Regions from separate parts of the Nocardioides okcheonensis genome, predicted to be linked through region 3. Evidence: predicted binding sites of a transcription regulator. Region 3 holds the regulator's gene; each other region holds the start of a gene.
What was found. The regulator LexA, encoded in region 3, represses DNA repair genes until DNA is damaged. The targets are predictions, from matches to a motif close to TCGAACANNTGTTCGA.
Positions count from the first base shown of each region.

Region 1: LN652_RS08740 (HNH endonuclease signature motif containing protein) is a predicted target of LexA. The motif match lies at 6,496-6,511, and genes of this name have one in related genera.
Region 2: recA (recombinase RecA) is a predicted target of LexA. The motif match lies at 6,028-6,043, and genes of this name have one in related genera.

Region 1 is NZ_CP087710.1:1,794,401-1,803,974, forward strand. It holds gene LN652_RS08720 (cystathionine beta-synthase) at 1-1,355, opposite strand, end outside; gene LN652_RS08725 (SGNH/GDSL hydrolase family protein) at 1,417-2,457, shown strand; gene LN652_RS08730 (Bax inhibitor-1/YccA family protein) at 2,738-3,586, opposite strand; gene LN652_RS08735 (calcium-binding protein) at 3,749-5,026, opposite strand; gene LN652_RS08740 (HNH endonuclease signature motif containing protein) at 5,148-6,479, opposite strand; gene LN652_RS08745 (adenylyltransferase/cytidyltransferase family protein) at 6,638-7,093, shown strand; gene LN652_RS08750 (hypothetical protein) at 7,090-7,344, shown strand; gene LN652_RS08755 (hypothetical protein) at 7,283-7,756, opposite strand; tRNA gene LN652_RS08760 (tRNA-Leu) at 7,814-7,887, opposite strand; gene LN652_RS08765 (peptide deformylase) at 7,905-8,462, opposite strand; gene LN652_RS08770 (glycine cleavage system protein R) at 8,468-8,986, opposite strand; gene LN652_RS08775 (uracil-DNA glycosylase) at 8,999-9,574, opposite strand, start outside.
Region 2 is NZ_CP087710.1:175,956-185,529, reverse strand. It holds gene LN652_RS00840 (bacterial transcriptional activator domain-containing protein) at 1-1,474, opposite strand, end outside; gene LN652_RS00835 (DUF3037 domain-containing protein) at 1,508-1,894, opposite strand; gene LN652_RS00830 (HipA family kinase) at 1,891-2,679, opposite strand; gene LN652_RS00825 (PPK2 family polyphosphate kinase) at 2,676-3,530, opposite strand; gene LN652_RS00820 (phosphoribosyltransferase) at 3,561-4,049, opposite strand; gene LN652_RS00815 (regulatory protein RecX) at 4,106-4,846, opposite strand; gene recA (recombinase RecA) at 4,836-5,888, opposite strand; gene LN652_RS00805 (MFS transporter) at 6,084-7,337, opposite strand; gene LN652_RS00800 (DUF3046 domain-containing protein) at 7,334-7,528, opposite strand; gene LN652_RS00795 (class I SAM-dependent methyltransferase) at 7,525-8,142, opposite strand; gene LN652_RS00790 (DinB family protein) at 8,139-8,684, opposite strand; gene LN652_RS00785 (GNAT family N-acetyltransferase) at 8,897-9,205, shown strand; gene LN652_RS00780 (AMP-binding protein) at 9,213-9,574, opposite strand, start outside.
Region 3 is NZ_CP087710.1:1,994,933-2,004,506, reverse strand. It holds gene LN652_RS09690 (NAD(P)/FAD-dependent oxidoreductase) at 495-1,712, opposite strand; gene lexA (transcriptional repressor LexA) at 1,826-2,548, opposite strand; gene LN652_RS09680 (SDR family NAD(P)-dependent oxidoreductase) at 2,704-3,468, shown strand; gene LN652_RS09675 (NAD(P)/FAD-dependent oxidoreductase) at 3,569-4,777, opposite strand; gene LN652_RS09670 (LysM peptidoglycan-binding domain-containing protein) at 5,038-5,391, shown strand; gene LN652_RS09665 (hypothetical protein) at 5,812-6,327, shown strand; gene LN652_RS09660 (hypothetical protein) at 6,409-7,125, shown strand; gene LN652_RS09655 (hypothetical protein) at 7,711-8,256, shown strand; gene LN652_RS09650 (hypothetical protein) at 8,477-8,809, opposite strand; gene nrdR (transcriptional regulator NrdR) at 9,178-9,574, shown strand, end outside.

The DNA.
Region 1 (9,574 bases), 200 kb from region 3:
GGCTTGCCGTCCTCGTGGACGAGGACCGCGTCGGCCCCGGAGAGCAGGGTGACCGCGTCGGTGGCGGCCTCGGTCGAGCCGATCGTCGGCAGCGGCCCGGACATGTGGTCCTCGACCTGGTCGGTGAGCTTGGCGGTGCCGGCGAAGAGCGCGTCGAGCAGGGTGCGCTCGGAGACCGACCCGGCGACCTCGGCGGCCACGATCGGCGGCTCGGCGCGCACGACGGGCATCTGGCTGACGCCGTACTCCTGGAGGATGTGGACCGCCTCGGCGATGGTCTCGCCGGGGTGGGTGTGGACCAGGTCGGGCAGCCGGCCGGACTTGCCGCGCAGCACCTCGCCGACCGTGCGGTGGTCGGCCTGCGCGCCGGTGGCGAAGCCGTACTGCGCGAGCCACTCGTCGTTGAAGATCTTGGTGAGGTAGCCGCGGCCCGAGTCGGGCAGCAGCACCACGACGACCGCGTCGGTGCGGCCCTCGGCGGCCAGCTCCTGCGCGACCTGCCGCGCCGCCCACGCGGCCATCCCGCAGGAACCGCCGACCAGCAGCGCCTCCTCGCGGGCGAGGCGGCGGGTGAAGGCGAAGGAGTCGGCGTCGGAGACCTCGATCACCCGGTCGGCGACCGTGCGGTCGTAGGTGTCGGGCCAGAAGTCCTCGCCGACGCCCTCGACGAGGTAGGGGCGGCCGGTGCCACCGGAGTAGACCGATCCCGCCGGGTCGGCGCCGATCACCTGGACGTCGCGGCCGGCGAGCGCGGCCTGCTCCTTGAGGTAGCGCCCGACGCCGCTGATCGTGCCGCCGGTGCCCATGCCGCAGACGAAGTGGGTGATCCGGCCCTCGGTCTGCTCCCAGATCTCCGGGCCGGTGGTCTCGTAGTGCGAGCGCGGGTTGTGCGGGTTGGCGTACTGGTTGGGCTTCCACGCGCCGGGCTGGGAGGCGAGGCGGTCGGAGACGTTGTAGTAGGAGTCGGGGTGCTCGGGCGCGACGGCGGTCGGGCACACCACGACCTCGGCACCGTAGGCCTTGAGCACGTTGCGCTTGTCGACGCTGACCTTGTCGGGGCACACGAAGACGCACTTGTAGCCCTTCTGCTGGGCCACCATCGCGAGGCCGACGCCGGTGTTGCCGGAGGTCGGCTCGACGATCGTGCCGCCGGGCTGGAGCTCGCCGGACGCCTCGGCCGCCTCGATCATCCGCGTGGCGATGCGGTCCTTCACGGACCCGCCGGGGTTCAGGTACTCCACCTTCGCCAGGACCAGCGGACCGTCGGAGCCGGTCTCGGGGAGGTCCAGGGTCCGGCCGAGCCGGACGAGCGGGGTGTTGCCGATCAGGTCGATGACGGAGTTCGCGTACTGCACCGGGTCAATCTAGCCACCTACCGGGCCGTAACCCGCTTCCGCGGGTGCGTAGCATCGTGGCGTGGGGGCAACTGGAGCAGCACGCAAGCTGGCGTCGGCCGCCGCCCTGGGCGGCGGCGGACTGTCCGTGCTCGGAGCCGGGCTCTACGGCGTCCTGGTGGCCGAGGCGAAGTTCGCTCGGAAGGTCATCGGCAACGCGACCGACGCCCCGCCCGACGCCACCGGCTGGTACGGCCGGGGCCGCCCCGGCCCGGCGATCCGGATCGCCCTGCTCGGCGACTCGAGCGCCGCCGGCTACGGCGTGGAGCGGGTCGAGGACACCCCGGGCGCCCACCTCGCGAGCAGCCTGGCCGCACAGGCCGACCGTCGGGTCCACCTGCGCTCCTTCGCGGTCGTGGGCGCCCAGTCGAGCGCGCTCGCCGACCAGGTCGACGCCGCGCTCGGCACCCACCCCGACCTCGCCGTGCTGCTCATCGGCGCCAACGACGTCACCCACACCGTGCTGCCGTCCGCGTCGGTGCGCTACCTCGCCGAGGGCGTACGCCGCCTGCGCGAGGCCGGCGTCGTCGTGGTCGTCGGCACCTGCCCCGACCTCGGCACGATCCGCCCGATCCCGCCGCCGCTCAAGCAGGTGGCGCGCGAGTGGTCGCGCCGGCTCGCCGCCGCCCAGACCATCACCGTCGTCGAGAACGGCGGCCGCTCGGTCTCGCTCGGCGACATCCTGGGTCCGGAGTTCGACGCCGCGCCCGCGGTGCTGTTCGGCCCGGACCGGTTCCACCCGTCCGCCGACGGCTACCGCCAGCTCGCGTCGGTGCTCGTCCCGTCCTGCCTCGCCGCGCTCGACCTGCTGCCCGACGACGAGGCGCTGCCCGAGCCGCTGCGCCGCGAGGGCATCCTGCCGGTCGCGGCCGCCGCGGTCCGCGCCGCGCGCACCCCCGGCACGGAGGTCGACGGCACCGAGGTCGGCGGCAACCAGCGCGGCCTGCGCGGGCGCTGGGTCGAGCTGCGCCACCGTCGGCGCCGCCCCTCCACCGACGCCGAGTCGCCCGAGGAGCACGAGGACCACGAGGTCGGCCTGTCGGTCGAGGACGAGACCGCCTGACCCTCGCCGGCGGGTTCGGGCCCTCCCGCGAGCGGTGTCCCACCCACGTTCTGCGCGCCGGAAACGTGGCTGGCGCACCGCCGGGGTCGTACGCGCGCAGCCTCCCGCCCGCGAGCGGTGTCCCACCCACCTTCTCAGCGCCGGGACTGTGGGTGGCGCACCGCCAGGCGCGGTTCCCGGGCTCGTACGCCCGCGGACCGGGCACGAACGACGGACGGCCCGCCCGAGCAGTGCTCGGGCGGGCCGCCGTCTCGGGACCAGATGTGGTCGGTCGCTGCGGTCAGTCGCCGCGCAGGATCGCGAGGATGCGCAGCAGGTTGGTGTAGATCCAGACCAGGCTGACGGTCAGGCCGAAGGCCGCCCGCCACGACTCGCGCTCCGGGAGGCCGGCGGCGACGCCGTTCTCCACGAAGTCGAAGTCGAGGATCAGCATGAAGACGCCGAGCGCCAGGCCGACGAACGACATCACCAGGCCGAGGGCACCGAAGCCGAACAGGCCGGTCTGGATGCCGAAGAAGCTCAGCACCAGCGACAGCAGGCCGAGGCCCACCATGCCGAGGACGCCCGCCATCACGAACGTGCGGAACTTCGCGCCGACCTTGATGTCGAAGAACTTGTAGGCCGCGAGCGTGCCGGCGAAGGCCGCGAAGGTGCCGAGGACGGCCTGGGTGATGATGCCGTCACCGAAGCTGGCGTCGAAGAACTTGCTGATCGCGCCGAGCGCGACGCCCTCGAAGAGGGCGAACGCCATCACCAGCGCCGGGCTGATCACGCGCTTGAACGAGTTCACGAGTGAGAGCAGGAACGCCGCGCCGGAGCCGACGATCATCAGCGTCGTCGCGGTGCCGAGAGCGGCGTCGTCGGTGACGGTCCGACCGAAGGAGTCGGTGGTGTAGACGTCGCCGATGACGTACCAGGTGGCGAATGCGGCGGCGAAGACGAGCGCGATCGAGATCGCGGTCTTCTGCACGACCGAGTCGATCGTCATCCGGCGCTGGTCGACCTGGCCGGGGGTCTCGCCGTAGCCGGGGTAGGCAGCGCCCCCGCCGGCGTAGGTCTGGTTGCCGAAGGCGTTGGAGGAGCGGTTGAACTCCTCCGAACGGGCGAACACGGGGTTGTTGCTTCTCATGGTCTCTCCTTGGAGGCCTCCTCCGGAGTCTCCGGAGGTCGCGACGCCGTCGTGGTGACGGCGCCTGTCATGTCATCCCACTCTAGCCGGGATGACACAGGGTCAAACGTGCGCCGCGGGGGCACTGTTCCCGTCACAGGAACTTCTCAGGAACGCCGGTCCTCAGCGACGCCGCTCGCAGTGCCGGGCGTCCTCGGCCCGGCACCGGTCGGTGCCGCCACCGCCGCGGGCGACGTCGTCGCCGGGGCCGCCGAGCAGCACGTCGTCGGCGTACGACCCGACCAGCACGTCGTCGCCGCCGCGGCCCCGTGCGGTGTAGGGCGCTCCCCCGCCCACCCGGTCGTCGCCCGGCGTCCCGAGGTAGGTCCAGCGGCCGCGGTTGTGGGGCATCACGACCCGCTCGACGTCGGCGACGACCGACCGCACCGGGTCGCGGTGGCCGAAGCGCACCGCGAACCGCTCGCGGGCGTGGTCGAGGACCCCACGGGTGAGCGGGCCGGTGTCGAGCACCGCCAGCAGCACCTCGTCACGTCCGGGGCCACCGGTGAGGGCGTGCCGCCCGCGGCCGAGGTAGACCTCGAGCCGGTCGCGGCCGGGACCGCCGTCGAGGGTCGAGGGGCCGCCCTCCTTGCGCAGTCCGTCGATGCCGGGGCCGCCGAGGAGGACGTCGGTGCCGCCGGTGGAGTCGAGGTAGTCGTCGCCCTCTCCCCCGATGAAGACGTCGTCGGCGTCCTCGCCGCGCGCGGGGGCGTACTCGTCCCAGTCGTTGACGACGAAGTCGTCGCCGCCACGGCCCTCGATCCGGTCGCCGCCACCCTTGCCGATCAGCTGGTCCGGGCCCTCCGTGCCGAGCAGGGTGTCGCCGTGCGTCGACCCGAGGACCTCGACGACCGCACCGCTGGTGGGGACCGGCTGGGCCAGCACCACCGTGTCGGCGCCGTCACCGGTCGCGGTGCCGGCCACGAGGTCGACGACGACGCCGGCTGGCGACGGCGAGAAGTCGATCGTGTCGGGGCTGCCGTAGCCGTCGCTGCGCAGCACCGTGTTGACACCGACGTCGACCAGGTCGTCGCCGGGTCCCGGGACGACGGTGTCGCCCTGCGGCTCGGGCTCGCTCTCGAAGAGCGGCACCCGGCCGTTGGTGCCGCCGAAGAGGCGGTCGTCGCCCTCGCCGCCGGTCAGCACGTCGGCACCCGCGTCGCCGCAGACGACGTCGTCGCCCGCTCCTGCGTCGACCTCGTCGTTGCCGCCGAGCGCCGCGATGACGTCGTCTCCGGGCGTCCCGGTGAGCACGTCGTCGTCAGCGGTGCCGACGATGGTCGCGGTGAGCCCGTCGCACGTGGCGGCGGCGCGTGTGCTCCCCGCGTGCGCCGCGGTCGCCGACGCCAGCACCAGCGTGCCCGCCGCGAGCAGGCGCGTGATGGTCGTGCGTCCGGTCATGGTTCCCCCTCGGCTGCCGAGAGTAGGCCGCGCGGGCCGGGCACGCGAGGGGCACGAGCCGCTCCCGCTCTTCCCGGCCGCCGCGTCCGCGTGGGTGCCGCGGAGCATCGCCCCGCGCCGATCAGGACGCGAGGGTGAAGAGGCTGGCGAGCCGCCGCTCGGCCGGTGAGTAGTCGATCCCGCCCGACGGACCTCCGGGCAGGGGTGGGGCCGTCGACCTGGCGAGGCGGAGGTGCTCCGAGACGGTGCCGACCTCGTGGAGCCCGCTGTCCGGCGGCTCGATGACCCACGAGGTCCACCCGGGCGACTCCTTGAGGTAGTTGCAGCGCTCGCACAGGCCCTGGCCGTTGGCGGCGGTGGTCGAGCCTCCGCGCGCGACGGGGACGACGTGGTCGTGGTGGCGGATGGCGGCGTTGCAGCCGGAGGTGCGGCAGGTGCCGCCGTCGCGGAGGTCGAGGAGCTCGGCCAGCGCGCCGTCGAAGTGTCGGGCGGTCGACTCCATCGCGACGAGCGCGCGGTCGGCCGGGCTGGCGAAGAGTCGGCGCAGCGCGGCCTTCGCGGCGGAGCTGGCGCGACGCACGAGGTCGGTGCAGAGCGCGGCGGGCAGGAAGCCCTCGCCCTGGACGAGCCCGGGCTCGGTGCCGTCGCCGAGGAGGGACTCGACGCCGATGACGAGGTTGACGCGCACCGGCGCGACGTCGGTGACGGGGTCGCGCCCGGTGACGCGGGCGACGAGGGTGTCGGCGCGGACCTGTCCGTCGGTCCGGTCGTCGCCGTGCGACCGGGCGCTCGCGGCGGCGGCGTCGAGGGCCGCGCGGACCGCGGCGAGGTCCTCGAGGGGCAGCGTGGCGACCAGCCGTCCGGTGCCGTCGTCGAGGCGCTGGGTGGTGACGCGGCGGTCGGCCCGGGCGCGGCGGTGGCGGCGGGCCTCCGCCTCGGCCGCGACGGTCAGGCAGGAGCGGCGTACGGCTTGGCGCAGCCGGACGTCACCCAGCCCGGCGAGCCGGGGCGCCAGGTCGTCGTCGACCCGACGGCGCTGGTCGGGGTCGAGGTGGGCGACCTCGCGGGCGATCGCGAACGCGCGGTCCTCGGTCAGCTCGCCGCGCGCGAGGGCGGCGAGCGCCAGCGGGAGGTCGTCACGCAGGCGACGCGAGAGCAGGACGCGCTGCTCGCCCTGGTGCGGGCTGGCGAGCGTCGCCCGCGCGACCTCGGCGCCGACGGACATCGCCCGCGGAGGCGTGCGTCGGCCGGTGGCCGGCACGTCGTCGGTGTCGGCGAGGTCTGCGAAGGTGGCGGCGAGGAGGACCTGGGCCCCCGCGGCGGCGGACTTGATCCGCTCGAGGGCCTCGATGCCGTCGAGCAGGTCGACCGGGCCGCCGGTCACGGTCAGGTCGCCGAGGAGGTCGGCAAGGGCGTGGAGCTCCTCCGCCGGCCAGTCCGAGCGATGCGCCATCCCCCCACCTCCTTGATCGATCACTAGTTCTATTGTGACACTGGCCACCGACATCGCCCATCGAGAGATCGTCACGATCCACCGGACGTGCCTGGTGCGGCGCGGCGACTCGCACGGGTAGACATGGGGTCGGAACGCCTGGCCAGAAGCAGGGAGCGATGTCGATGGGACCACTGAGCCAGCAGGCGCCCGGCGCGCGTGTCTATGTCGACATGGTGGGCGACCTGTTCCACGCCGGCCACGTCGACCTCCTCCGGGCCGCGCGCGCCCACGGCGACCACCTGGTCGTGGGCGTGCTCTCCGACGAGACCGCAGCGTCCTACAAGCGGCGACCCGTGATGACCCTCGCCGAGCGGGTCGCCGTCATCGAGTCCTGCAGGTACGTCGACGAGGTGGTCGCCGGCGCGCCCGACCGGCTGACCGAGGAGTTCCTCGCCGCGCACCGGATCGCGACGGTCGTCCACGGCGACGACCTGTCGCTCGAGGGGGCGAGGCAGGTCTACGGACCCGCCGTCGCCGCCGGCACCTTCGTGACCGTGCCACGCACCAGCGCCCTGTCGACGACCGAGGTCATCCGGCGGGTGCGCGAGCGGGGCGACCTGTGGCCCCGATGACGCGACGCCTGGCCCGGCGGATCGAGCACGACTTCGACCCGCACGACGTCGAGACGGTCACCCGCGTCGTGGCACGTGCGGCGACGTCCGAGCGGGTGCAGGCCGCGATCGTGCTCGCCGCCGCCGGCGACGCGCGCGAAGCTGCCCGGCAGGCCGCGCTGGCCGGGACCGACTGGCGCGACGTCCTCGTCAACGCAGGGCTCGCGGATGGCGACTGGGCCTCAGCCCTGGACCACCACCTGGGGCGGTAGGCCCCAGGCTCCGCCCGCGGACCCACGACCCCAGCACCGCGAGGCCCGCGAGCGGGACCAGCACCGCGGCGGTGGCGACACCCTGCACCGAGGTGAGGACCAACAGCACCAGGGTCACCAGCGCCAGGGGCAGGACCGCCAGCACGGCGGACACGACCAGCACCAGGACGCCCCGCGGACGAGGCCGCCTCGGCTCGAGGACGAACCCGGCAGCGAGCGCGGCGACGGCGGCGCCGAGGCACCACAGGCGCCAGGCCCGGCGCCACCTGTCCGGGTCCTCCAGCGTGCCGCACGGGGCGATCTGGCAGGCACCGCCGGTGACCAGCTCCGGCTGCAGCGGCGCCCAGGCGCTGGCGGCGACCATGACGGCGAACCCCGCCACGCCCAGCACCCACCAACCCCCCGGCCTCATGGCACCCATCCTGCCCGGTCGGGTCGGACGCGCCACCCGTGCGGCTGTCGACCTGGGTGCCCCGGCTGGGGTTCGAACCCAGACTGCGCGGTTTTTAAGACCGCTTCCTCTACCGGTTGGGATACCGGGGCGCGAGCCGTGGGACGGCTCAGAGGTAGGTCTTGCGAGCGTAGACGGCGTGGGCGCCGGCCGCGCGGTCGAGGAACAGCAGGCCGTCGCAGTGGTCGATCTCGTGCTGCAGGGCGCGGGCCTCGAAGGCGTCCGCCTCGAGCTCGACCTCCTCGCCGGTGCCGGGCAGCTGGCCGCGCACGACGATGCGGCTGGGCCGCTTCACGTCGCCGGTGAAGTCGGGGACCGACATGCAGCCCTCGCGGGCCTTCTCGTTGCGGCTGCACGAGACGACCTCGGCGTTGCACAGCACGAACGTGCCGTGGTGCTCGCGGGTCTTGGGGTGCTCGGAGACGTCGACGCAGAAGACCTTCACGCCCTCCCCCACCTGCGGCGCGGCGAGGCCGACGCAGCCGGGCGAGACGCGCATCGTGGCGACCAGGTCGGCGGCGAGGCGCACCACCTCCGGCGAGGTCGGGTCGACGGTCGCACCGGCGGTCGACAGCACGGCGGCAGGGGCGCGTACGACCTCGCGCAGCGCACCGGTCACGCCGAGGTCGGCCTCGGTCCACGCCAGGACCGTGGGGTTCACGCTCACCGGGCTCAGAGCTCGTCGGTGTCGGCCGGGCGCAGCGAGACGCCGACGCCGAGGTCCGACGCCGCGGCCGCGAGGTCGCGCTCGACCGCGTCGACGTCGGCCGACGCCGGCAGGTCGACCTCGGCGACGAGGAGGTAGAGGTCGCCGGAGAGTCGGGTGGTGAGGTCGGTGATGTTGCCGCCGACGCCGGCGACCACGCCGACCACGGAGGACACGATGCCGGGGCGGTCGCCGCCGTGCACCGACAGCACCCACGACGACCCGGCGCCGGCGACCGCCGGCCCGGCCGGCACCTCGCGGACCGAGACGGTGAGGCTGCCGTCGGCCGCGAGCGGGGCGAGGGCGGCCTCGATCTCGGCGTCGGCGACCTCGCCGGCGCAGACCAGCATCATCGCGAAGTGGCCGCGCAGCAGCGTCATCGTGGAGTCCTCGAGGTTGAGGCCCAGTCCTGCGAGCCGACCCGTGGTCTCGGCGATGATGCCGGGGCGGTCGTGGCCGAGGACGGTGATGGCGTGGGAGGTCACGGCGTCACCTTCTCAGACGCCGGGACGGGTCAGCGCGCGAGCCCGCTCGAGGACCGCGTCCGTCATGTCCGCGGTGAGCCGCCCGGTGTAGGTGTTGTGCGGTGACGGGTGGTAGCAGCCGAGCAGGGTGACGTCGCCGAGGCGGACCTCCTCGCCGTGCCCGAACCGCGGTCGTCGCGCCGGGGCGGGCGCGCCCGCGGCGACCAGCGAGCGGACCGCGCCGTTCCAGCCGAACGCGCCGAGCGCCACCACCGCGCGCACCGACGGGAGCAGCGCGAGCTCGGCCGCGATCCACGGCGCGCAGGTGTCGCGCTCGACCACGGTGGGCTTGTTGTCGGGCGGCGCGCACCGGACCGTGGCGACCATCCGCGCGCCCAGCAGCCGCTGGCCGTCGCCTGCGTGCTCGCTGCCGGGCTGGGTCGCCCACCCGGTGCGGTGCAGGCTGGCGAAGATCCAGTCGGCGCTCGGGTCGCCGGTGAAGATCCGCCCGGTGCGGTTGCCGCCGTTGGCGGCGGGCGCGAGCCCGACGACGAGCAATGACGGGTCGGGGTCGCCCCAGCCGGGGATCGGACGGCCCCAGTAGGGCTG
Region 2 (9,574 bases), 1.8 Mb from region 3:
TGGTCGCCGTGGTCGGCCAGCCGGACGCGGCCGCCAGCGCGGCGACGGCGTCCGGTGGCAGCGGCCCGACGCGGACCGGTCGGGCCAGGTCGCCGAGCCGCTCGGCGACCGTCGCGTCCTCGCTGCGCACCGCGCCCACCACGAGCGCGCGGGACCCGGCGAGCCGCCGACCCAGGTAGCCCAGCAGGTCGACGGTGGCGGCGCCGGCGTCCTGGAGGTCGTCGAGCACGAGCACCGTCGGGCGCGCGAGGGCGAGCCGTTGGAGGGCCGCGAGGACGGCGTCGTAGGTGGCCCGCCGCTGCAGGTCGTGGTCGGCCGGCGGCGCCGGCGCACCGCGCAGCACGGTGCCGAGGTCGGGCAGCAGGGTCACCCACGCCGCCTCGTGGTCCCGGACCACGGTGGCGAGGGCGTCGGTCGGGAGGGACGCGAGGGTCGGGCGCAGCGCGTCGACCACCGGCTGCAGGAAGAGCGAGCGCTCGGCCGGGTGGCACCGGCCCCGCACCGCGTGCCCGCCCCCGGCGACGACGACCTCCGCCACTGCGTCCAGCAGCCGGGTCTTGCCGATGCCGCCCTCCCCCACGACCAGCACCACGCCGGCGTCCGCACCGCCGACCGCACCCCGCCAGGCGTCCGTGATGGCCGCCAGCTCGCGCTCGCGCCCGAGGAGGGTCACGGCCGGCGCCGCACCAGCGGGGCGCTCCGCCGGCGCCTCGCCGCCCGGCGCCACCGATCGCAGCAGGTCGAGGTGGAGTGCTGCCGTGGCCGCGTCGGGCTCGGTGCCGAGGTCCGCCCGCAGGACGCGGGCGAGCCGGTCGTACGCCGCCAGCGCGGCTGCTGCCTGTCCGTCGGCCGCCAGCGCCCGCATCCGGTCGCGCACCGCCCGCTCGTCGTAGGGATCGGGCGTCCCCTCGGACGCGATCGCCACCGCTCGTCCCGGGTCGAGGTGCGCCAGCGCCACGACCCGCAGGTGCCGGGCCTCGCGCCGCGCCGCGTCGACCTCGCGCCGGAGGTCGAGCACCCAGGCAGCGTCGTCCTCGTCGAGGAGGGCGTCGCCGGCCCCTAGGAGGTCCATCGCGGCGGCGGCCGCCGCCTCGGCCAGTGCGTGCTCGCCCGCGGCGAGCCGGTCGGCGGCCGCCGCGCACAGCTGCTCGGCCTCCGCGACGTCCAGGGTCCAGGAGCCCGCGAGCCGGTAGGCGCCCGGCAGCCCGGCGACGGCCTGGGCGCCGACGGTGCGGCGGATCCGGCTGACGAGCGTGGCGACGTTGGCCGACGGGTCGGCCGGTGGGTCGGCGCCCCACAGCGTCTCCACGATCCGGTCGGTGGCCACCGGCCGGCCCCGCTCCGCGGCCAGGAGGGCCAGCAACGTGCGCGCCTTGCGGCTCCCGAGCTCACGACCCGCGAGCACGCCGGCACCCGCCTCCACCCGGAGCGTGGACGCCAGTCGGACCCGGACGACACCGTCGGGGGTGCTCACGCCCTCAGTATCGCCGGGTCACCCCGCGCACCGTCACCCCACGAGACGCTCGCGCAGGTGGGCGAGCTGGCGGGCGGGGTCGTCGGTCACCCCGCCGTGCACCGGGCCGGGCTGGAGCACCGTGCTGCGTGGCGCCTTGAGGAACCCGAAGCGCTGGCCCAGCGGCTGGCGGGCGGCCTCGCCCGCCCGCGCGTCACCGCGGCACACGCGCTCGACGAAGCCGAGCGCCTCGCAGACCTGATCGACGTGGAGCCGGGGGTCCAGTGCCAGGAGCCGGTCGCGGTCGCAGGACCACTCGACGTCGAGGAAGTCGGCGGACTGGCAGTGCAGGACCACGCCGACGTTGAGGAACTCCTCGCGGTCGGGGCGCGGCACGCACCGCAGGACGACGTACTGGTAGGCCAGCCGGGAGACGCTCATCGGTCCGCCCCCGGCAGCCACTGCCGCGTGGCGAGGCGCGCGGTGAGGAAGTCGACGTAGGCCACGCGCAGGGCGTCGGGCCCGAGCGGGCCGGCGCCGTCCACACCCGGCACCGGCTCCAGCCACACGTCGGGCACGTCGGCGAGCACCTCGGCGAACACCTCGGGCCCCAGCAGTGCGCCGATCTCGTCGTCGAGCTCGCGGGCCCGACCCGCGCACGCCTCGAAGACGTGACCGGAGGCATCCCACGGCTGCGCGGCGAACCGGGCCGGATCGGTCACGCCGGAGCGCCATCCGTGGTGGAAGTAGAGCGAGGCTCCGTGGTCGATGACCCAGAGATCGCCGTTCCAGAGCAGCAGGTTGGGGTTGCGCCACGACCGGTCGACGTTGGCGGTGAAGGCGTCGAGCCAGAGCACGCGTGCGCCCTCGTCCTCGGCCGCCGTCACCTGGCCGTCGACGCCGAACGAGCCCGGCAGGAAGTCGATCCCGAGGTTGGGGCCGACGCTCGCGTTGAGCAGGTCCTGCACCTCCTCGTCGGCCTCGTAGCGGGCGATCTCGGGGTCGAGGTCCAGCACGACCAGACGCGGCGTGCGCAGCCCGAGGCGGGTGGCCAGCCCGCTCACCACGACCTCGGCGACGAGGACCCGGGCCCCCTGGCCGGCGCCGCGGAACTTGCAGACGTAGGTCCCGAGGTCGTCGGCCTCGACGACGCCGGGCAGGCTGCCGCCCTCGCGCAGCGGCGTGACGTACCGGGTGACGGTGACGCCGGGCAGTCCGGCGCTCATTGGACGGGAGCCTCCTGCGCGAGGCGCTGCTGCTCGGCCGCGACGTCGAAGTCGGCGGCCGGCCACTGCAGGTCCAGGCCGCGCAGGGTGTCGAGCAGGAGCTGCCCGACGGCGAGGTTGCGGAACCACTTCTTGTCCGACGGCACGACGTGCCACGGCGCGACCTGGGTGCTGGTGCGCTCAAGGACGGTCTCGTAGGCGGCACGGTAGGCCGGCCAGTGGGCGCGCTCGTCGAGGTCGCCGGGGTTGTACTTCCAGTGCTTCGCCGGGTTGGCCAGCCGCTCGGCCAGCCGCTCGCGCTGCTCGTCGGCGCTGATGTGCAGCATGCACTTGACGATCGAGACCCCCTCGCCGGCCAGGCGCGCCTCGAAGTCGTTGATCGCGCCGTAGCGGCGCTCGATCTCGTCGGGCTCGGCGAGGCCGCGCACCCGGGCGATCAGCACGTCCTCGTAGTGGGAGCGGTCGAAGACCCCGATGAAGCCGGCCGACGGCAGTCCCCGCTCGATGCGCCACAGGAAGTCGTGGGCCCGCTCCTCCTCCGTCGGCGCCTTGAACGAGGTGATCCGCACGCCCTGCGGGTCGACGAGGCCGATCGTGTGGCGCAGCACCCCGCCCTTGCCGCTGGTGTCCATCCCCTTCAGGACGAGCAGCACCCGGCGCTCGGCGCCGACGGTGCGTTGGGCCCACAGCCGCTCCTGGAGGTCGGCGAGCTCCTCGCCCATCGCGAGCAGCGCGGCCCTGCCGTCGCTCTTGGAGCCGTCGAAGCCCGGGGCGGCGTCGGTGTCGATCGTGGTGAGGTCGACGGGGCCGGCGGGCAGCCGCAGGGCGTCGGCGATGGCGGACGTCGTCATGGGCCCATCATGGCCCACGCCCGCGGCGCGTCAGTGCGCCAGTCCGTGCCCGACGACCGGCGGCAGCACCGACCAGGGGAAGTCGATCCACCGCTCGGTGCGACGCCACGCGTAGTCGGGCTTGATCACCGACTGCGGCTTCTCGTAGATCACCGCCGTGCGCGCCTCGGCGACGTGGCCGGCGCAGAACTCCTGGACCAGCTCGAGGGTGCGGCCGGTGTCGGCGACGTCGTCGGCGACCAGGACCTTCAGGCCCGACAGGTCGACCGCCGCCGGGGTGGGCGGGAGCATGATCGGGACGTCGAGGCGCTGGTCGACACCGGTGTAGAACTCGACGTTGACGACCGAGATGTTCTTGACCCCGAGCGCGTAGCCCAGGCCCATCCCGAGCGCCAGGCCGCCGCGCGCGATCGCCAGCACCATGTCGGGGGCGAAGCCCGAGTCGGCGACCTCCTGGGCGAGCTCGCGGGTGGCGGTGCCGAACAGGTCATAGGTGAGGACCTCGCGCTCGTTGCTCACGCCGACCATCCCACCAGAGCCGGGTCCCGGCGTGGAAGGGGGTGGTCAGTCCTCGGTCAGTCCTCGGGCAGCGCGACGTCGTCGAGGTCCTCGTCGGCACCGAGGTCGGCGAGCGCCTCGCGGACCACGGCGAAGGCCAGGCCCGGCGCGTAGCCCTTGCGGGCCAGCAGCCCGGCGAGCCGACGGGTGGCGACCTGCGGCTCGAGACCGCGCATCGAGCGGAGCTTCTTGTCGACCAGCGCCCGCGCCGCCGCCCGCTGGTCGTCGTCGTCGATCTGCCCGAGGGCCTCGGCGGCGTCGTCGTCGGTGACGCCCTTGCGGCGCAGCTCCTGCTTCAGCGCACGCGGCGCCAGCCCGCGGCTGCGGTGCCGGCTCTCCACCCACTGGCGGGCGAAGGCCGCGTCGTCGATCAGCCCGACCTCGGTGAACCGGTCGAGCAGCGCGGACGCCAGCTCGTCGGGCACGCCGCGCTTGGCGAGCTTGTCGGCGAGCTCCTGGCGCGTGCGGGCCTGACCGGTCAGCGTGTCGAGGAGGATCTTGCGCGCGACCGCCTCGGGGTCGGCCTCGACCTCGGCGGCCGCCGCCTCCGCGCGAGCGACCCGGGCCGCCTCGCGCTCCTCCCAGGTGCGGGTGCGGCCGCGGCCTCCCGACCGGCGGCCACCGCTGCGGGAGCCCGCCGGACGCCGGGCGGGACGGGCGGGCTCGTCCGGCGTGGGTGGGGTCTCCCCCACCCACGCCTGCACGCCCAGCCCGACGTCACCGACCCAGTCGGGCGCCGGACGCTGCTCAGAAGTCATCGACCCCGATGGGCTCGTCGCTCAGGCCGTCGGCGGGCGCGTCGACGACCGGCGTGACGCCGAGCTTCTCCAGGATCAGCTTCTCGATCTCGTTGGCCAGGTCGGGGTTGTCGCGCAGGAAGTTGCGCGAGTTCTCCTTGCCCTGGCCGAGCTGGTCGCCCTCGTAGGTGTACCAGGCGCCGGCCTTGCGGATCAGGCCCGCCTCCACGCCCACGTCGATCAGGCCGCCCTCGCGGCTGATGCCCTTGCCGTACATGATGTCGAACTCGGCCTGCTTGAACGGCGGCGCGACCTTGTTCTTGACGACCTTGACGCGGGTGCGGTTGCCGACCATGTCGGTGCCGTCCTTGAGCGTCTCGATGCGACGCACGTCGAGGCGCACCGAGGAGTAGAACTTCAGCGCCCGACCACCGGTCGTGGTCTCCGGCGAGCCGAACATCACGCCGATCTTCTCGCGCAGCTGGTTGATGAAGATCGCGGTGGTGCCGGCGTTGTTGAGCGCACCGGTCATCTTCCGCAGCGCCTGGCTCATCAGGCGGGCCTGGAGGCCGACGTGGCTGTCGCCCATCTCGCCCTCGATCTCGGCGCGCGGCACGAGCGCGGCGACCGAGTCGATGACGATCAGCGACAGGGCGCCCGAGCGGATCAGCATGTCGGCGATCTCGAGCGCCTGCTCACCGGAGTCGGGCTGGGAGACGAGCAGCGCGTCGGTGTCGACGCCGAGGGCCTTCGCGTACTCCGGGTCGAGCGCGTGCTCGGCGTCGATGAAGGCGACGATGCCGCCGGCCGCCTGGGCGCTCGCCACCGCGTGGAGCGCGACCGTCGTCTTTCCGGAGGACTCCGGGCCGTAGATCTCCACGACGCGGCCGCGCGGGAGACCGCCGAGCCCGAGGGCCACGTCGAGGGCGATCGACCCCGTGGGGATCACCTCGAGCGGGGCACGCGTCTCGTCGCCCAGTCGCATGACCGAGCCCTTGCCGAACTGCTTCTCCACCTGGGCGAGGGCGGCATCGAGGGCCTTCTCGCGGTCTGCACCAGCCATTGCTGTGTCCCGTTCTCTCGAGTGAGTGATGTGTAGGTACGTCTGCGACGCTAGGGCGAGCCACCGACAGCCCCTGATCAGGACCGTCACACGCTGTGGACAACCTCGCCCCTCGTCGTACCTGTGGACGCACAGTAGCCCGAACAGGTGTTCGACGGCAGGTGCCGGCCCGGCGTGTCGCCGGGGAATCGCGGCTCAGCCGTGGCGGCCGGTCACGGCACCGGCGACGACGACGGCCAGCGCGAGCAGCGCCGCGAAGAGCGCGAGAGCGGCGTAGCCCAGCGACCCCACGATCACGCCGGCCAGCGCCCCACCGCCCGCGGCGGTGAGCGCCATCGCCATGTCGGAGGTGCCCTGCACGTCGGTGCGGGCCTCGACCGGCGTGCGGTCGGCGACCACGGTGGAGGCAGCGACCGTGGCGGCCGACCAGCCCAGCCCGAGCAGGAACAGGCCGGTGAAGATCTGCCACGACGACCCCTCGGGCGACGAGCCGCACAGCGCCAGCGACACCAGCAGCACCGCTCCCCCGGCGACCAGGACGGCGCTGCGACCGAACCGGTCGGCCGCCCACCCCATCACCGGCGCGAACGCGAACATCCCGAGCACGTGGACGGAGATGACGAAGCCGATCACCTCGAGGTGTGCGCCGCCGTGCTCCATGTGCAGCGGGGTCATGATCATCACGGTCACCATCGCCGCGTGGGCGCACGCCATGGCCACGACCGCCGCGCCGACCGCCGGCACGTCGCGCACGACCGCGGCGGAGCGGGTCCACGACCGGCCGCCGGGGCCGTCGGCCACCTCGGCGCTGACGCCCGCGACCTGCTGGGCGACCAGCAGCGGGTCGGGCCGCAGCCGCCACGCGACCCACGCCGCCGCCACCACCAGCACCACGGACCCGATCGCGAAGCCACCGGTGAGCGCGGGGATCCCGAGCGAGCGCGCGACGCTGCCGCCCGCGCCGGTGAGGTTCGGCCCCGCGACGGCGCCGATGGTGGTGGCCCACACCACGACCGAGAGCGCCCGGGCGCGGTGGGCCTCGGTGGCGAGGTCGGTGGCGGCGTAGCGCGAGCCGTTGTTGACCGCCGTGGTGGCGCCGAGCAGGAGCGCGCCGAGCAGCAGCACCGCCATGGAGTCGACGACGCCCGCGACGACCGCGAGCACGGCGCCAGCGGCCCCGACCAGGTAGCCGGTGACCAGGCCCACCCGTCGACCGCGCCGACGCATCAGCCGGGCCAGCGCGTAGGCCGCACCGGCGGTGCCGAGGACCTGGAAGGTCTGGGCGAGACCGGCCTGGGTCTCGCTCCCGGAGATGTCCCGGGCGAGGAGCGAGGCCGTGGCCACGCCGATGGTGACGCCCACGGCGCCGATCGCCTGGGAGACGACGAGGGTGCGGACCGTGCGGCGCTGGAGGGCGGCGAGGTCGACCTGCTCGACCGTGCCGGTCACCGCTCGCTCGCGGGCAGCTCGAGCTGGCGGCGCACGGCTGCCCAGACCTCCTTGGGCGACATCCCGGCGTCGATCGCCTCCCGCGTGGTGCGGCCGTCGAGGTCGCGCAGGACGGTCAGCTCCGCCCAGCTGCGCGAGTAGTCGCGGCCCAGGGCGTCGTCTAGCCGCGCCCAGAACTCGGTGTGCCTCATGGGGACACGGTCCCACGCACGGCCGACAGCTCGAGCCACGACTCCGACCTCTTCCCCTCCAGACCGGACCGGACCTCGACGTCGGTCCACCCGGCGTCCGCGACGACCTGCCCCAGTGCCTCGGCGCGCCAGTACGTGAAGTGGCGGCGGCTGGTGATCGACCCGTGGGTGGACCACCCGTCGCCGTCGCCCTCCTTGACCGCGACGAGGAGCGCGCCACCGGCACGCGTCACCGAGGCCAGGCGGGCGAGCACGGCGTGGAGGTCCGCGCGCGCCACGTGCAGGAGCGAGGCGTTGGCCCACACGGCGTCGTACGCGCCGTCGGGTGACGTCAGGTCGTCGACGAGCGGGTCGAGGAGGTCGGCCTCGTGGCCCTGCTCCCGGAGCAGCGCGACGAAGGCGGGCGTGACGTCGGTGCGCCGGACCCGCAGCCCGAGCTCCTCCATCGCCAGCGCGTCACGGCCCCCGCCGGAGCCGATCTCGAGCACGCGTGCCCCCGGCCCCACCCGGGCGGCGAGGTTCTCGATCCGGGCGCGCACCGAGGCGGTCATCGTCGCGGTGCTGGCGACGTAGGCCGCGGCGTCGCGGTCGTAGGAGCGGACGGTCTCGTTCACGCGCGGTCCTCCTGCGCACCCACGTCGTGCAGGTGGTGGACCACGTCGTGGAGGTGGTAGCTGCCCAGCGAGGCGACGGTGAACTCGTCGCCGTTGGACCGCGTGCCGCGCCGGCTCGCCGCGTCCGCGTCGACACCGGCGTAGAGCCCGGCGACCGCACCGGCCGCCCCGATCAGGTCGCCGGCGACCTCCCCGGGGTCCTGCGAGCCGTAGGCGCTCTCGACGGCGGTGACGTCCTGGTCCCAGTTGTCGAACGTCGGTCCGTCCTGCTCCAGCATGAGTCGCACCCGCTCGGCGAAGAGCAGGTGCACGTCACGCACGTGGCACGCGTACTCCAGCGGCGACCACACACCCGGAGCCGGTCGCTCGCGCACGTCGGCGCGCGCCAGGACCTCCGACCAGGTCATCGCCGTGTCGTGGAGCAGCCCGGGCAGGTCGGCGAGGCCCTGGGAGGACGGGTCGAAGCCGCAGTCGGGGCACGGGCGCTCGAGGACCCAGGTCCAGTCCTTGGTGTCGGGTGTGATGTCGGGGGTGCTGCTCACGCCTGCATCCAACCAGCCCCCGCGCCGGGGACAATGGGTGGAATGGACATCCGCCGCGCAGTTCCCGCCGACCTGCCCGCCGTCGCCGCCATCTACGGACGCGAGGCGCGCGAGGGGCACGCCACCTTCGACCACGAGCCGCGACCGACGGAGTTCTGGGAGGAGAAGCTCGCCGCCGACGACCACTTCCTCGTCGCGGAGACGACGGCGAGGTGGTCGGCTGGGTCTCCGCCGCGCCCTACCGGCCCAAGCCGGCCTACGTCCACACGCGCGAGAGCACCGTCTACGTCGCGCCCGGCCACCAGGGACTCGGCGTCGGCAGGCAGATGTACGACGCCCTGCTGGCGCTGCTGCGCGCGGACGGGGTGCACGCCGTCGTGGCCGGCGTCGCCCTGCCCAACCCGGCGAGCCAGCGCCTGCACGAGGCGTGCGGCTTCGAGGAGGTCGGGGTGATGCGGCAGGTGGGCCGCAAGTTCGACCGGTGGATCGACCTGGCGTGGTACTCCCTGGTGCTCGCCTGAGCTCCGGTCAGGCCAGCCCGAGCTCGCGGGTCGACACCTCGCGCATCTCGACCTTGCGGACCTTGCCGGTGACGGTCATCGGGAACTCCTCGACCACCATGACGTAGCGCGGGATCTTGTAGTGCGCCAGCTTGCCGGTCGCGAACGCACGCACGGCCTCGGCGTCGAGCGGGGTGGAGCCCGACCGCATCCGCAGCCACGCACACAGCTCCTCGCCGTACTTCTGGTCCGGGACGCCGACCACCTGCACGTCCTCGATGTCGGGGTGCGTGTAGAGGAACTCCTCGATCTCGCGCGGGTAGACGTTCTCGCCGCCGCGGATCACCATGTCCTTGATCCGCCCGGTGATCCGGACGTAGCCGCTCTCGT
Region 3 (9,574 bases):
TCGTGACAGGCGCCAGGGCGCCTTCCTCGACCAGCGGTGGCGCCCTCAGTCGAAGGGGATCCGGCCGCGCAGGCTCTCCGGGTCGTCGAGCGGCGCGTCCTTGGTCGACGCGCGCAACTCCCGTTGGTCGAGGAGGTCGCGCAGCGACCGTCACGAGACCCCCGGACCACCGGTGGTCGAGGAACGACGAAGTCGTGTCACGAGACCCGTCGGCGCGTCTGGGTCTCGTGACAGGCGCCAGGGCGCCTTCCTCGACCAGCGGTGGCGCCCTCAGTCGAAGGGGATCCGGCCGCGCAGCGTCTCCGGGTCGTCGAGCGGCGCGTCGCTGGTCGACGCGCGCAACTCCCGTTGGTCGAGGAGGTCGCGCAGCGACCGTCACGAGACCCCCGACCACCGGTGGTCGAGGAACGACGAAGTCGTGTCACGAGACCCGTCGGCGCGTCTGGGTCTCGTGACAGGCGCCAGGGCGCCTTCCTCGACCAGCGGTGGCGCCCTCAGCCGAAGGGGATCCGGCCCCGCAGGCTCTCCGGGTCGTCGAGCGGCGCGTCCTTGGTCTCGGCGATCACCTCGCGCGCCTGGTCGGTGCTGTCCCAGACGTTCCAGAGCAGCACGCCGCGCACGGAGCCGGCCTTCAGGTAGTACACGACGCCGGTGCCGAGCTCGCCGTCCTTCCAGTCCTCGACCATGTCGAGGTCGGAGCGGGTCTCGCCGACGGCCTCGTAGCCGGCGTCGAAGAGGTCGGACCAGAAGATCGGGGTGTAGGTGTAGGTCTCGTCGGCGCCGGCCATCACCTTGCCGGCGTGCTCGCCGGACTTCTCGGCCTGGTCGACGTGCTCGACGCGGCGGCGCCCGAGCAGGGCGTCGGGGTACGACGCCACGTCGCCCGCGGCGTACACGTCCTCGACGCTCGTGCGCAGGCGCTCGTCGACGACGACGCCGTTGTCGACCTCGAGCCCGGCGGCCTCGGCGAGCCCGGTGCGGGGCTGGACGCCGACCCCGATGACGGCCGCGTCGGCGACCACGTCGGTCCCGTCGTCGAGCCGGATCCGGACGCCGTCGCCGGTCTCCTCGCCGGTGCTGACCGAGCCGTGCACGATCGTGACGCCGTGCTCGGCGAAGTCCTTGGTGAGGCTCGCGGCGAGCGCGCGCGGGAACATCTGCTCCTGCACGTCCTCGAGGTCGAGCACGAGCGTCACCGCGACGTCGTTCTGCACGAGCGCGGCGGCGATCTCGGAGCCGATGTAGCCGCCGCCGACGACCACGACGTGGCTGCCGGACGTGGCGAGCCCACGGAGCCGCTCGTAGTCGGCGGACGTGCGGTAGTAGACGACCCGCGGGCCGGCCTCGAGGCCGAGGGTGCGCGGCTCGGCGCCGGTGGCCAGCAGCAGCTTGCCGTAGCCGACCGACGTGCCGTCGGCGAGGCGTACGGCGTGGGCAGCGGGGTCGATCTCGGTGACGGTCGTGTCGAGCACGAGGTCGACGGCGTCGTCGTCGTCGAGGTCACCGGCGAGCGACTGCCCCTCGAGCGACTCGTCGTCCTTGAGCCAGAGGTCCTTCGACAGCGCGGGGCGGTAGACCGGGTCGTGCGGCTCCGAGCCGAGCACGGCGACCGTGCCCGAGGAGTCCTGCGAGCGGATCCCCTTCACGGCGCTGGTGGCGGCGACGCCCCCACCGACGATGACGTAGTCGTAGGACTCCTGGACGTTGCTCATGCGCGCTCCCGACGGTTGGCTGTCCGGCCATCGTGTCCGCTCGACCCCGGACATTCAACGCGCCCTCCGCCCCGTGGGGTGGAGGGCGCGTCGACGCACGCAGGGCAGGGCGGTCAGACCCGGCGGAGCACCGCGGTGACGACGCCGAGGATCGTGGCGTTGTCGCCGGGGATCGGGTCGTAGGCGGTGTTGTGGGGGAGCAGCCAGACGTGGCCGTCCTTGCGCTGGAAGGTCTTGACGGTCGCCTCGCCCTCGATCATCGCGGCGACGATCTGGCCGTTGGTGGCGGTCTGCTCCTGGCGGATGACGACGTAGTCGCCGTTGCAGATGGCGGCGTCGACCATCGAGTCACCGGAGACCTCGAGCAGGAAGAGGGTGCCGTCGCCGACGAGCTGCTTGGGCAGCGGGAAGACGTCGGTGACGTCCTGCTCGGCGAGGATCGGGCCGCCGGCGGCGATGCGGCCCACGAGCGGGATGTTGACCGCGGACGGCGAGACGTCGCCGATGCCGGTCTCGTCGACGCCCGAGTCGTCGGCGCTGGAGATCGAGCGGCGCGCGGCCATCACCTCGGGCAGGAACACCTCGAGGGCGCGCGGACGGTTGGGGTCGCGCTTGAGGAAGCCCTTGCCCTCCAGCACCCGGAGCTGGTGGGCGACGCTGGAGGAGGAGGTGAGGCCGACCGCCTGACCGATCTCACGCATCGAGGGCGGGTATCCCTTGGTCTCGATGGAGTCCTTGATGGTGGCCAGGACGCGCTGCTGGCGCGGGGTCAGCCCGGTGGCGTCCGGTGGGCCGTCGGGCATCTCGATGACGTTCTTGTCGTCCTGCTTGGCCATCTGGCTCAGTCCTCCCGGCGTGGTGGCCCGCTCCGTCCGCCCGGAGCAGGTGGTGCCACCGTAGACCTCCCGGCACCCGTGGATCAAACACCTGTTCGAAGCAGCGTGTCGCTAGCGTCGCGTCCATGACGAGCGGCGGGCCGACGAGCTGTGTGGTGACGGGTGGGGCGCGTGGGATCGGACGCGGCATCGCCGCACTGCTGGTCGCGCGCGGGCACCGGGTGGTGGTGAGCGACGTCGACGCGGAGGCCGTCGCCGCGACGGCCGGGGAGATCGGCGCGGTCGCCGGGCTCGCCCACGACGTACGCGACCCTGACGCGCACCGGGTCGTCGCGGCCGAGGCGGCGCGGCACGCACCGCTCACCGCCTGGTTCAACAACGCGGGCGTCGGCGACGACGGCACGCTGGCCGCGCTCACCGACGAGCAGGTGCGCCGGCTCGTCGAGGTCAACCTGCTCGGCACGATGTGGGGGACGCGGGCGGCGCTGGCCGCACTCGGACCGCGGGGCGGCGACGTCGTCAACGTCGCGTCACTGGCCGGGCTGACGCCGGCGCCGGGCTACAGCGTGTACGCCGCGACCAAGGCCGGCGTGGTGTCGCTGAGCTCCTCGGTCAACGCCGAGGCGCCGCGAGGCGTGCGGGTCCACGCGCTGTGCCCGGACGGTGCCGACACCGCCATGCTGGCGGCACAGGACCCCGCCGGGGTGGGCGCGCAGCTGGTCCACTCGGGCGGGCCGATCCTCACCGTCGAGCAGGTCGCCGAGGCCGCGGTCGCGCTGCTCGGCTCGCGCCGCGTCGTGCGTACGCTGCCGGGCTGGCGCGGAGGAGTGGCGCGCGGCGCCGCACTGGCACCGGGGGTGTCGCAGCACGTCGTCGGGCTGTTCGCCGCGCAGGGACGCCGGGCGATGCGGCGACGCTGAGCGTCGCTCCGTCGCAACCCACGGACGGCCCCCCGGCCCCTCCGGGCCGGACGGCCGTCCCTCCAGGTGCCCGGTGCGCGACCGGGCGTGGTCGTCCTTGTCAGGGCAGGCGCACCTGCCCGTGCTGCATCTTCCACAGGAAGTACTTCTCGAAGCCGAGCTTCATCAGGTGCGCCTGCGGGCCCGGGATCAGCACCCCGTGCTTGCGCGGCGGCAGCATCTTGTCGGCCAGGATCACGACGCCGTTGTTGCCCGCGTCCATCACGCAGACGGCCGGGATGTCGCCGAACGCCTTGTGCTCCTGCGGCTCCTCGCCGCGGACCTGGGCCGCGATGTTGAGCGCCGCGACGTGGGCCTGCTGCTCGGTCGGGAAGCCGGTCTTGGGGATGCCGACCGGGGTCGGGGTCTGCCACGGCACCTCGACCGCGGCGGCGACGCCGACGGCGTACACGTCGTCGAACGCCTCGCTCTGGTAGGTGTCCCGGACCTTCACGAAGCCGTTGGCGTCGGCGAGCTCGCCGGCCTTCTGGACGACGTCCTGGCCGGAGAACGGCGGGATGATCATCGCGTAGCCGAAGTCGATCGCCCGGCCGTCGGCGAGCACCAGGCGGCCGTCGTCGACGTGGTCCATCGCGGTGTCCAGGACCGCCTCGATGCCCTCCTTCCTGAGGAACATGCCGAGCAGGGACTCGCCGTGGGGCAGGCCGCCGATGCCGAAGTGGCCGAGGAACGGCTCGGCGCTGACGTAGGTGAGCTTCACCTTGTCCTTCAGCCCGGCCTTCCTGAGCTGGTAGGAGGTGTTGAAGAGGAACTCGTAGGCCGCGCCGAAGCAGCCGGCGCCCTGGGTGGCGCCGATGACCACGTCGCCCGGGTCCTCCTTGAACCGTGTCCAGCCCTCGCCCGCGTGGATCGCGTCCTCCATCGTGGTGATGGTGTGGGCGTTGCCGTCCGGGCCGAGGCCGAGGATCACCTCGAAGCGGTTGCGGTAGCCGGTGGCGATGACGAGGTAGTCGTAGTCCTGCGGGCCGGCGGTGGTCTGCACCCGCCTCGCGACCGGGTCGATCTCGGTCGCCTCGGCGTGCACGAAGTCGACGCCGTGCTCCTCGAACGTGGGGCCGACCTTGAAGGTGATGTCGGCGCGCGAGCGCTTGCCGAACGGCACCCAGATCAGGGAGGGCGTGAAGAGGAACTCGTCGGAGGACGACACGACGGTGACGTCGACGTCCCCCTCGAGCTCGTGCTTGACGGTGATCGCGGCGCTGAGCCCGCCGAAGTTGCCTCCGAGGACCAGGACCTTCTTCCGGGACATGGGGGTGTCTCCTTCCGGTGTCGCCCTGCTCCCGATGCTTCTCCTCCCGGCCCCGTCGTGGCAGGTGCGTTGGTCCCCTCCGAGCGGGTCGAACGTCGTCGAACATCTGTTCGGCGAAGTGCTTGACGCGTTCGAACAGGTGCTCTACCGTCGTACACGTGTTCGATCGAACGTCTGCTCGACACCGACCCACTGTCGGTGGCCATCACTAGACATTCCCTCGACACACCGACCCGGCTGATCTTCCCCAGGAGGCCACCATGAGCACCCTCAGCCTTTCCCCCGTCTTCACCCCGGCTCCCGCCCGCGCCCGCTCCTCGGTGCGCCTGACGCGGCGTGGCCGGCTCGTGGTCTTCCTGACCGCGCTCGTCGTGACCCTCGTCGTCGCGGTCGCCCTCGCCGGCGGTGCCGTCGGCACCGACTCGGCCGGTGAGCAGGTCCCGACCGAGACCATCACCGTCGCCCCCGGCGACACCCTCTGGGACATCGCCTCCGGCGTCGCCGTCGACGGCGACGTGCGCGACGCGATGACCCAGATCGAGCGGCTCAACGCCCTCGAGTCCGCCAGCCTGTCGGCTGGCCAGAAGCTCCGCGTCCCGGTCGTCACCGACTGACGCGCGAGGCCTCCACCAGTCGCTTCGACCCCGGCTGGTGGAACCAAGGGGAAGACCGAGGGGCGGGCCTGTGGGCCCGCCCCTCGGCGCATTTCGGCGTTTGTTGGTCGAGGAAGGGCGAAGCCCTGTCACGAGACTCCTCGCCCCCGCTGGTCGAGGAAGGGCGAAGCGGTGTCCTGAGGAGGCCGCCCGCGGCCGTCTCGAAGGGCCCTGTCGCGAGACCTCGGCGCCGAGCTATCCGACGCGTCGGATATCCGTCGGCCTCCCAAGGTGGCGGCACACGACATCGAACGAAGCGTCCGTGATGTCGTCCGCCGCCACCCTCGCGCCGGTTATCCACAGATTCGGGTTCGAGGGTGGTTCGAGTCGTCTCAAGATGGGTAACTTCAGCGTGCTGAGGTCGTCTCGGGAAGGCATTCCATGCACGTACGCCGCGCACTTGCGCTCACCGTTCTCGCCCCGCTGCTCCTGGCTGGATGCTCCGACGGCGACCCCGAGGCCGAGCCGACCCCGAAGATGCCCGACTCGTCGAGCTCGACGCCCACGCCGACCGAGTCCGAGTCGCCGGAGGTCGAGAGTGCGGAGGACTTCATCCGGCGGTGGCAAGCAACGGCAGACGCAATGGTGACAACGGGCAACGCGAAGGAGTTCTTGAGGATGTCGCCCGGCTGTCAGGCGTGTGCGACCTACGCGGAGCAGGTGACGGACGTCTACGAGAAGTCCGGGAAAGTAACTTTCTCGGGGTCTGAAGTGGTGGAGGTAAAGGAGGACGCTCCATCGCCTCCCACATTTGTGGTCGAGGTGCGGGCAGCGCGCTTGAGCATCGAAGTCCCTGGAGAAGATCCTCGCGTCTTTCCAGCCGCAACGCAGCGTTACCGGATGACCCTCGAGCGCAAGGGAGATACCTTCGTGATGCGCCAGTACTCGGTGATCTAGATGCGGCTCGCACTTCAGATCCTCGCGTACTGCTTTGCAGCGATGGCCGCAATCTCTTTCACCCCTACCGCGGCTTTTGGAATGGACGAGGGCGACGACGATCAGCCTCGTTGCCTCCAAGTCACGTGGCAGGCGGTAGCGGCGGATTGCGACTGGACACTCCCTGAATACACGGAGACGTCGAGTTCCCAGCCCAGTCACACTTGGGTCACCACGATCCAGTGCGCGAACGGCGGAATCTGCGCCGAGCACATTGAATGTGTCGAGAACGGCGTCCCTGGAATCTGGCACGACATCTTTAGGGACGGGATCGATGTCGGCGACGTGTGTATGCCAGAGGATGCTGTCGATCAGGTGGATGTCGTTCAACTCATCCTCCGCGAGTTCAAGCGAATGAGCTGGCCCGAATCAAGGCTTCTTGTCCAGCCACGCGGCGGCAAGACTCTCGTCAACCTGCCGACCAACTTCTACACCGATGAGCACTCGCCTGTGTCGCGAACTGTCACCATCGCGAAGCGTCGGGTCGTGATCCGAGCCACGCCCATCACCTACACCTTCCACTTCGGGGACGGCGATAGCCTCGCCAGCAGTTCCCCGGGCCGCCCGCACCCGAACCTCGACGTGACGCACACCTACGCCAGCGTCGACGACGTGGCGGTCAGTCTCGACACGACGTACTCGGGGGAGTACCGGATCGGCGACGGGGACTGGACTCCGATGGACGTGACGCTGACAATCGCGGGCGAGGAGCAGGGGCTCGCGATCGTCGAGGCGCTGCCGCAGCTGGTGGTGCGTTGATGCAACGCATTCGGTACGTCCTCTGTTCGAAGGCGATGGCCCTTGCCTTGGTGAGTGCTGTCGGCGCCGGTTGCAGCGCTGATGACTCGCCGCGCCTCGTCGACGCCGCGGAAGATGTGGTCGCTAGCTCGCCGTCGACGGCCGCGGGTGACTCACCCGGACTGACCCCAGGAGACAAGGCTTCATCGCGGCCGCACGAGTCACCAAAGGCCTTTGTCCGCCGATGGATCCGGGTCAGCAACAAGATGCAGAACACGGGCGAGATCGGTCCATACCTCAGCATCTCGCGGGGATGCTCGGACTGCAGGGCGATCGCGAAGCGCGTGAAGTCGATGTTCGACTCCGGAGGGTTCGCCCGCACAGGAGGGCTGACAGTCCTTCACATGTCGTCCAGTGAGGCGTGGGGAAATGGTCCGGTGATCGACGTTCGGGTTGATTCCGCGCCCACCGCCTTCAAGGAGCGGATGAGCGCCCCCGTGCAGCGCCTTCCGGGCGGGACGGTCGTCTACCGGTTCAGGCTTTCGCAGAGCCGGCCGTGGCAGATGACGATGTTGACGCAAGTCCCGTCGTGAGTGCTGAGCCTTGATGTCGACTGCAGGCTCGAAGGTTGCGCGCCGCGCACTCGCACCGCTCGTCCTTGTCCCGCTCGTTGTCGCCGGGTGCTCCAACGGCAATCCCAAGGGCGAGCCGACCCCAAGGATGTCGAAGCCGACGAGTTCCTCGTCGACGCCCACCGAGTCTGAATCTCCGGAGGTGGAGAGCGCGGAGGACTTCATTCGTCGGTGGGTCGAGGAAGACCGGAAGATGTTCGAGACCGGCGAGACGGGCGCGTTCCTCGGGCTTGGCCCGAACTGCGCCGATTGCCGCAAGATCGCCCAAGCGGCCGACCGAATCTACGAGGCCGGAGGAACGGTCAGGTGGGATGGATGGACCGTCCGCACCATCGAGAACATAGGCAGTTCGTCTGACCACGCCTTCAGGTTTGTCGTCGACTCTGCGCCCACGCGCTACCGAGAAGCTGGAGCGGCGCCATGGATGACTCTTGCAGGTGGACGCGTTATCCAGTTCATCAAGCTCGAGCCCTACGGATCTACCTGGCAGGTTCTGGAAAGCCGCGAGCTCTCGGAATGACGGTGCGCCGCCTCGCGCCGCCCGATGCATGCAAACGCTGGTTCTCGGGAGGACGTCGAACAAGTTCGGTCGTCGCCTACGAGGTCGGCTGAGACGAGGATCGTGGAGCCCTGGAGCCACCAGGTGGCTCGAAAGCTCCACGATCTCCCAGTCCGTCGCGTCCGAGGACGAGCGCGGCCCCCGTGGTCCACCAGGCGGACCACGCAGGCCGCACAAGAGATCAGCGAGCCGCGCGCTTCCCGCCGACCGGGCGGGGTGCCTCGCCGGGGGGAGGGGGCTCGCGGGTGATCCCGAGCGTCCGCGACAGCCGGGCGACGAGCATCAGGCCCACGAAGAGGCAGGCGATCGCCCCGAGGCAGGCCAGGCCCATGAACAGCCAGGCCGACGAGCCGGAGCCCCCGCGCCCGGCCGTACCGAAGTCGATGGCGGCGTAGACGAGGTATCCCCAGGCGATCACGCAGACCGTGATGCCGACGCAGATCGCCAGCGCGGCCGGCGAGGGGCCGCGGGACGCGGGGGCCGCGCGCCTCGAGCCTGCCCGCTTCCCCGTCACGAGGACCATTGTGTCGGATGAGGCCAGCCCGCGGGGGTCGGATAGCCCGTTCGGGCCATGCCGACCTGGCCCGGGAAGGCGCGACACGCCCGGGCGAAATCCGGTGGCGGAGCACTGACCTGCGGTTTTGCCGACGACACGCCCGGGGCCCGATTTGGTCCCCTCGAGCGGCTTGCCAAGCGTTGTGGCGGCGACGTACGGTAACCACTACATCTAGTACTTACACCGCTGTAGTTATCCACATCTGGTGCACATGCCACGGGCAGCTACGCACAGGGGAAGCCTAGATGTCCACAGGAAGATCCACAGGCGCAGCCTCGTTATAGAGGTGTATCAAGCGCGCCCAGACGCCCGGGAGGAGGGCCGCCATGCACTGTCCCTACTGCAAGAACGAGGACACCAAGGTCCTCGACTCCCGCGTCGCCGACGACGGCGGCTCGATCCGCCGCCGTCGCAGCTGCTCGGCGTGCGACCGTCGGTTCTCCACGGTCGAGAAGATGCAGCTCACGGTGCTCAAGCGCTCCGGCGCCACCGAGCCGTTCAACCGCGACAAGGCCATCGCCGGCGTCCGGAAGGCCTGCAAGGGTCGCCCGGTCACCGACGCCCAGCTCGCCTGCCTCGGCCAGGACGTCGAGGACGCCCTGCGCCTGAGCGGTCAGGCCGAGTTCGACGCCAACGACGTCGGCCTCGCGATCCTCGCCCCGCTGCGAGCGCTCGACGAGGTCGCCTACCTCCGCTTCGCCTCCGTCTACCGCGCCTTCGACT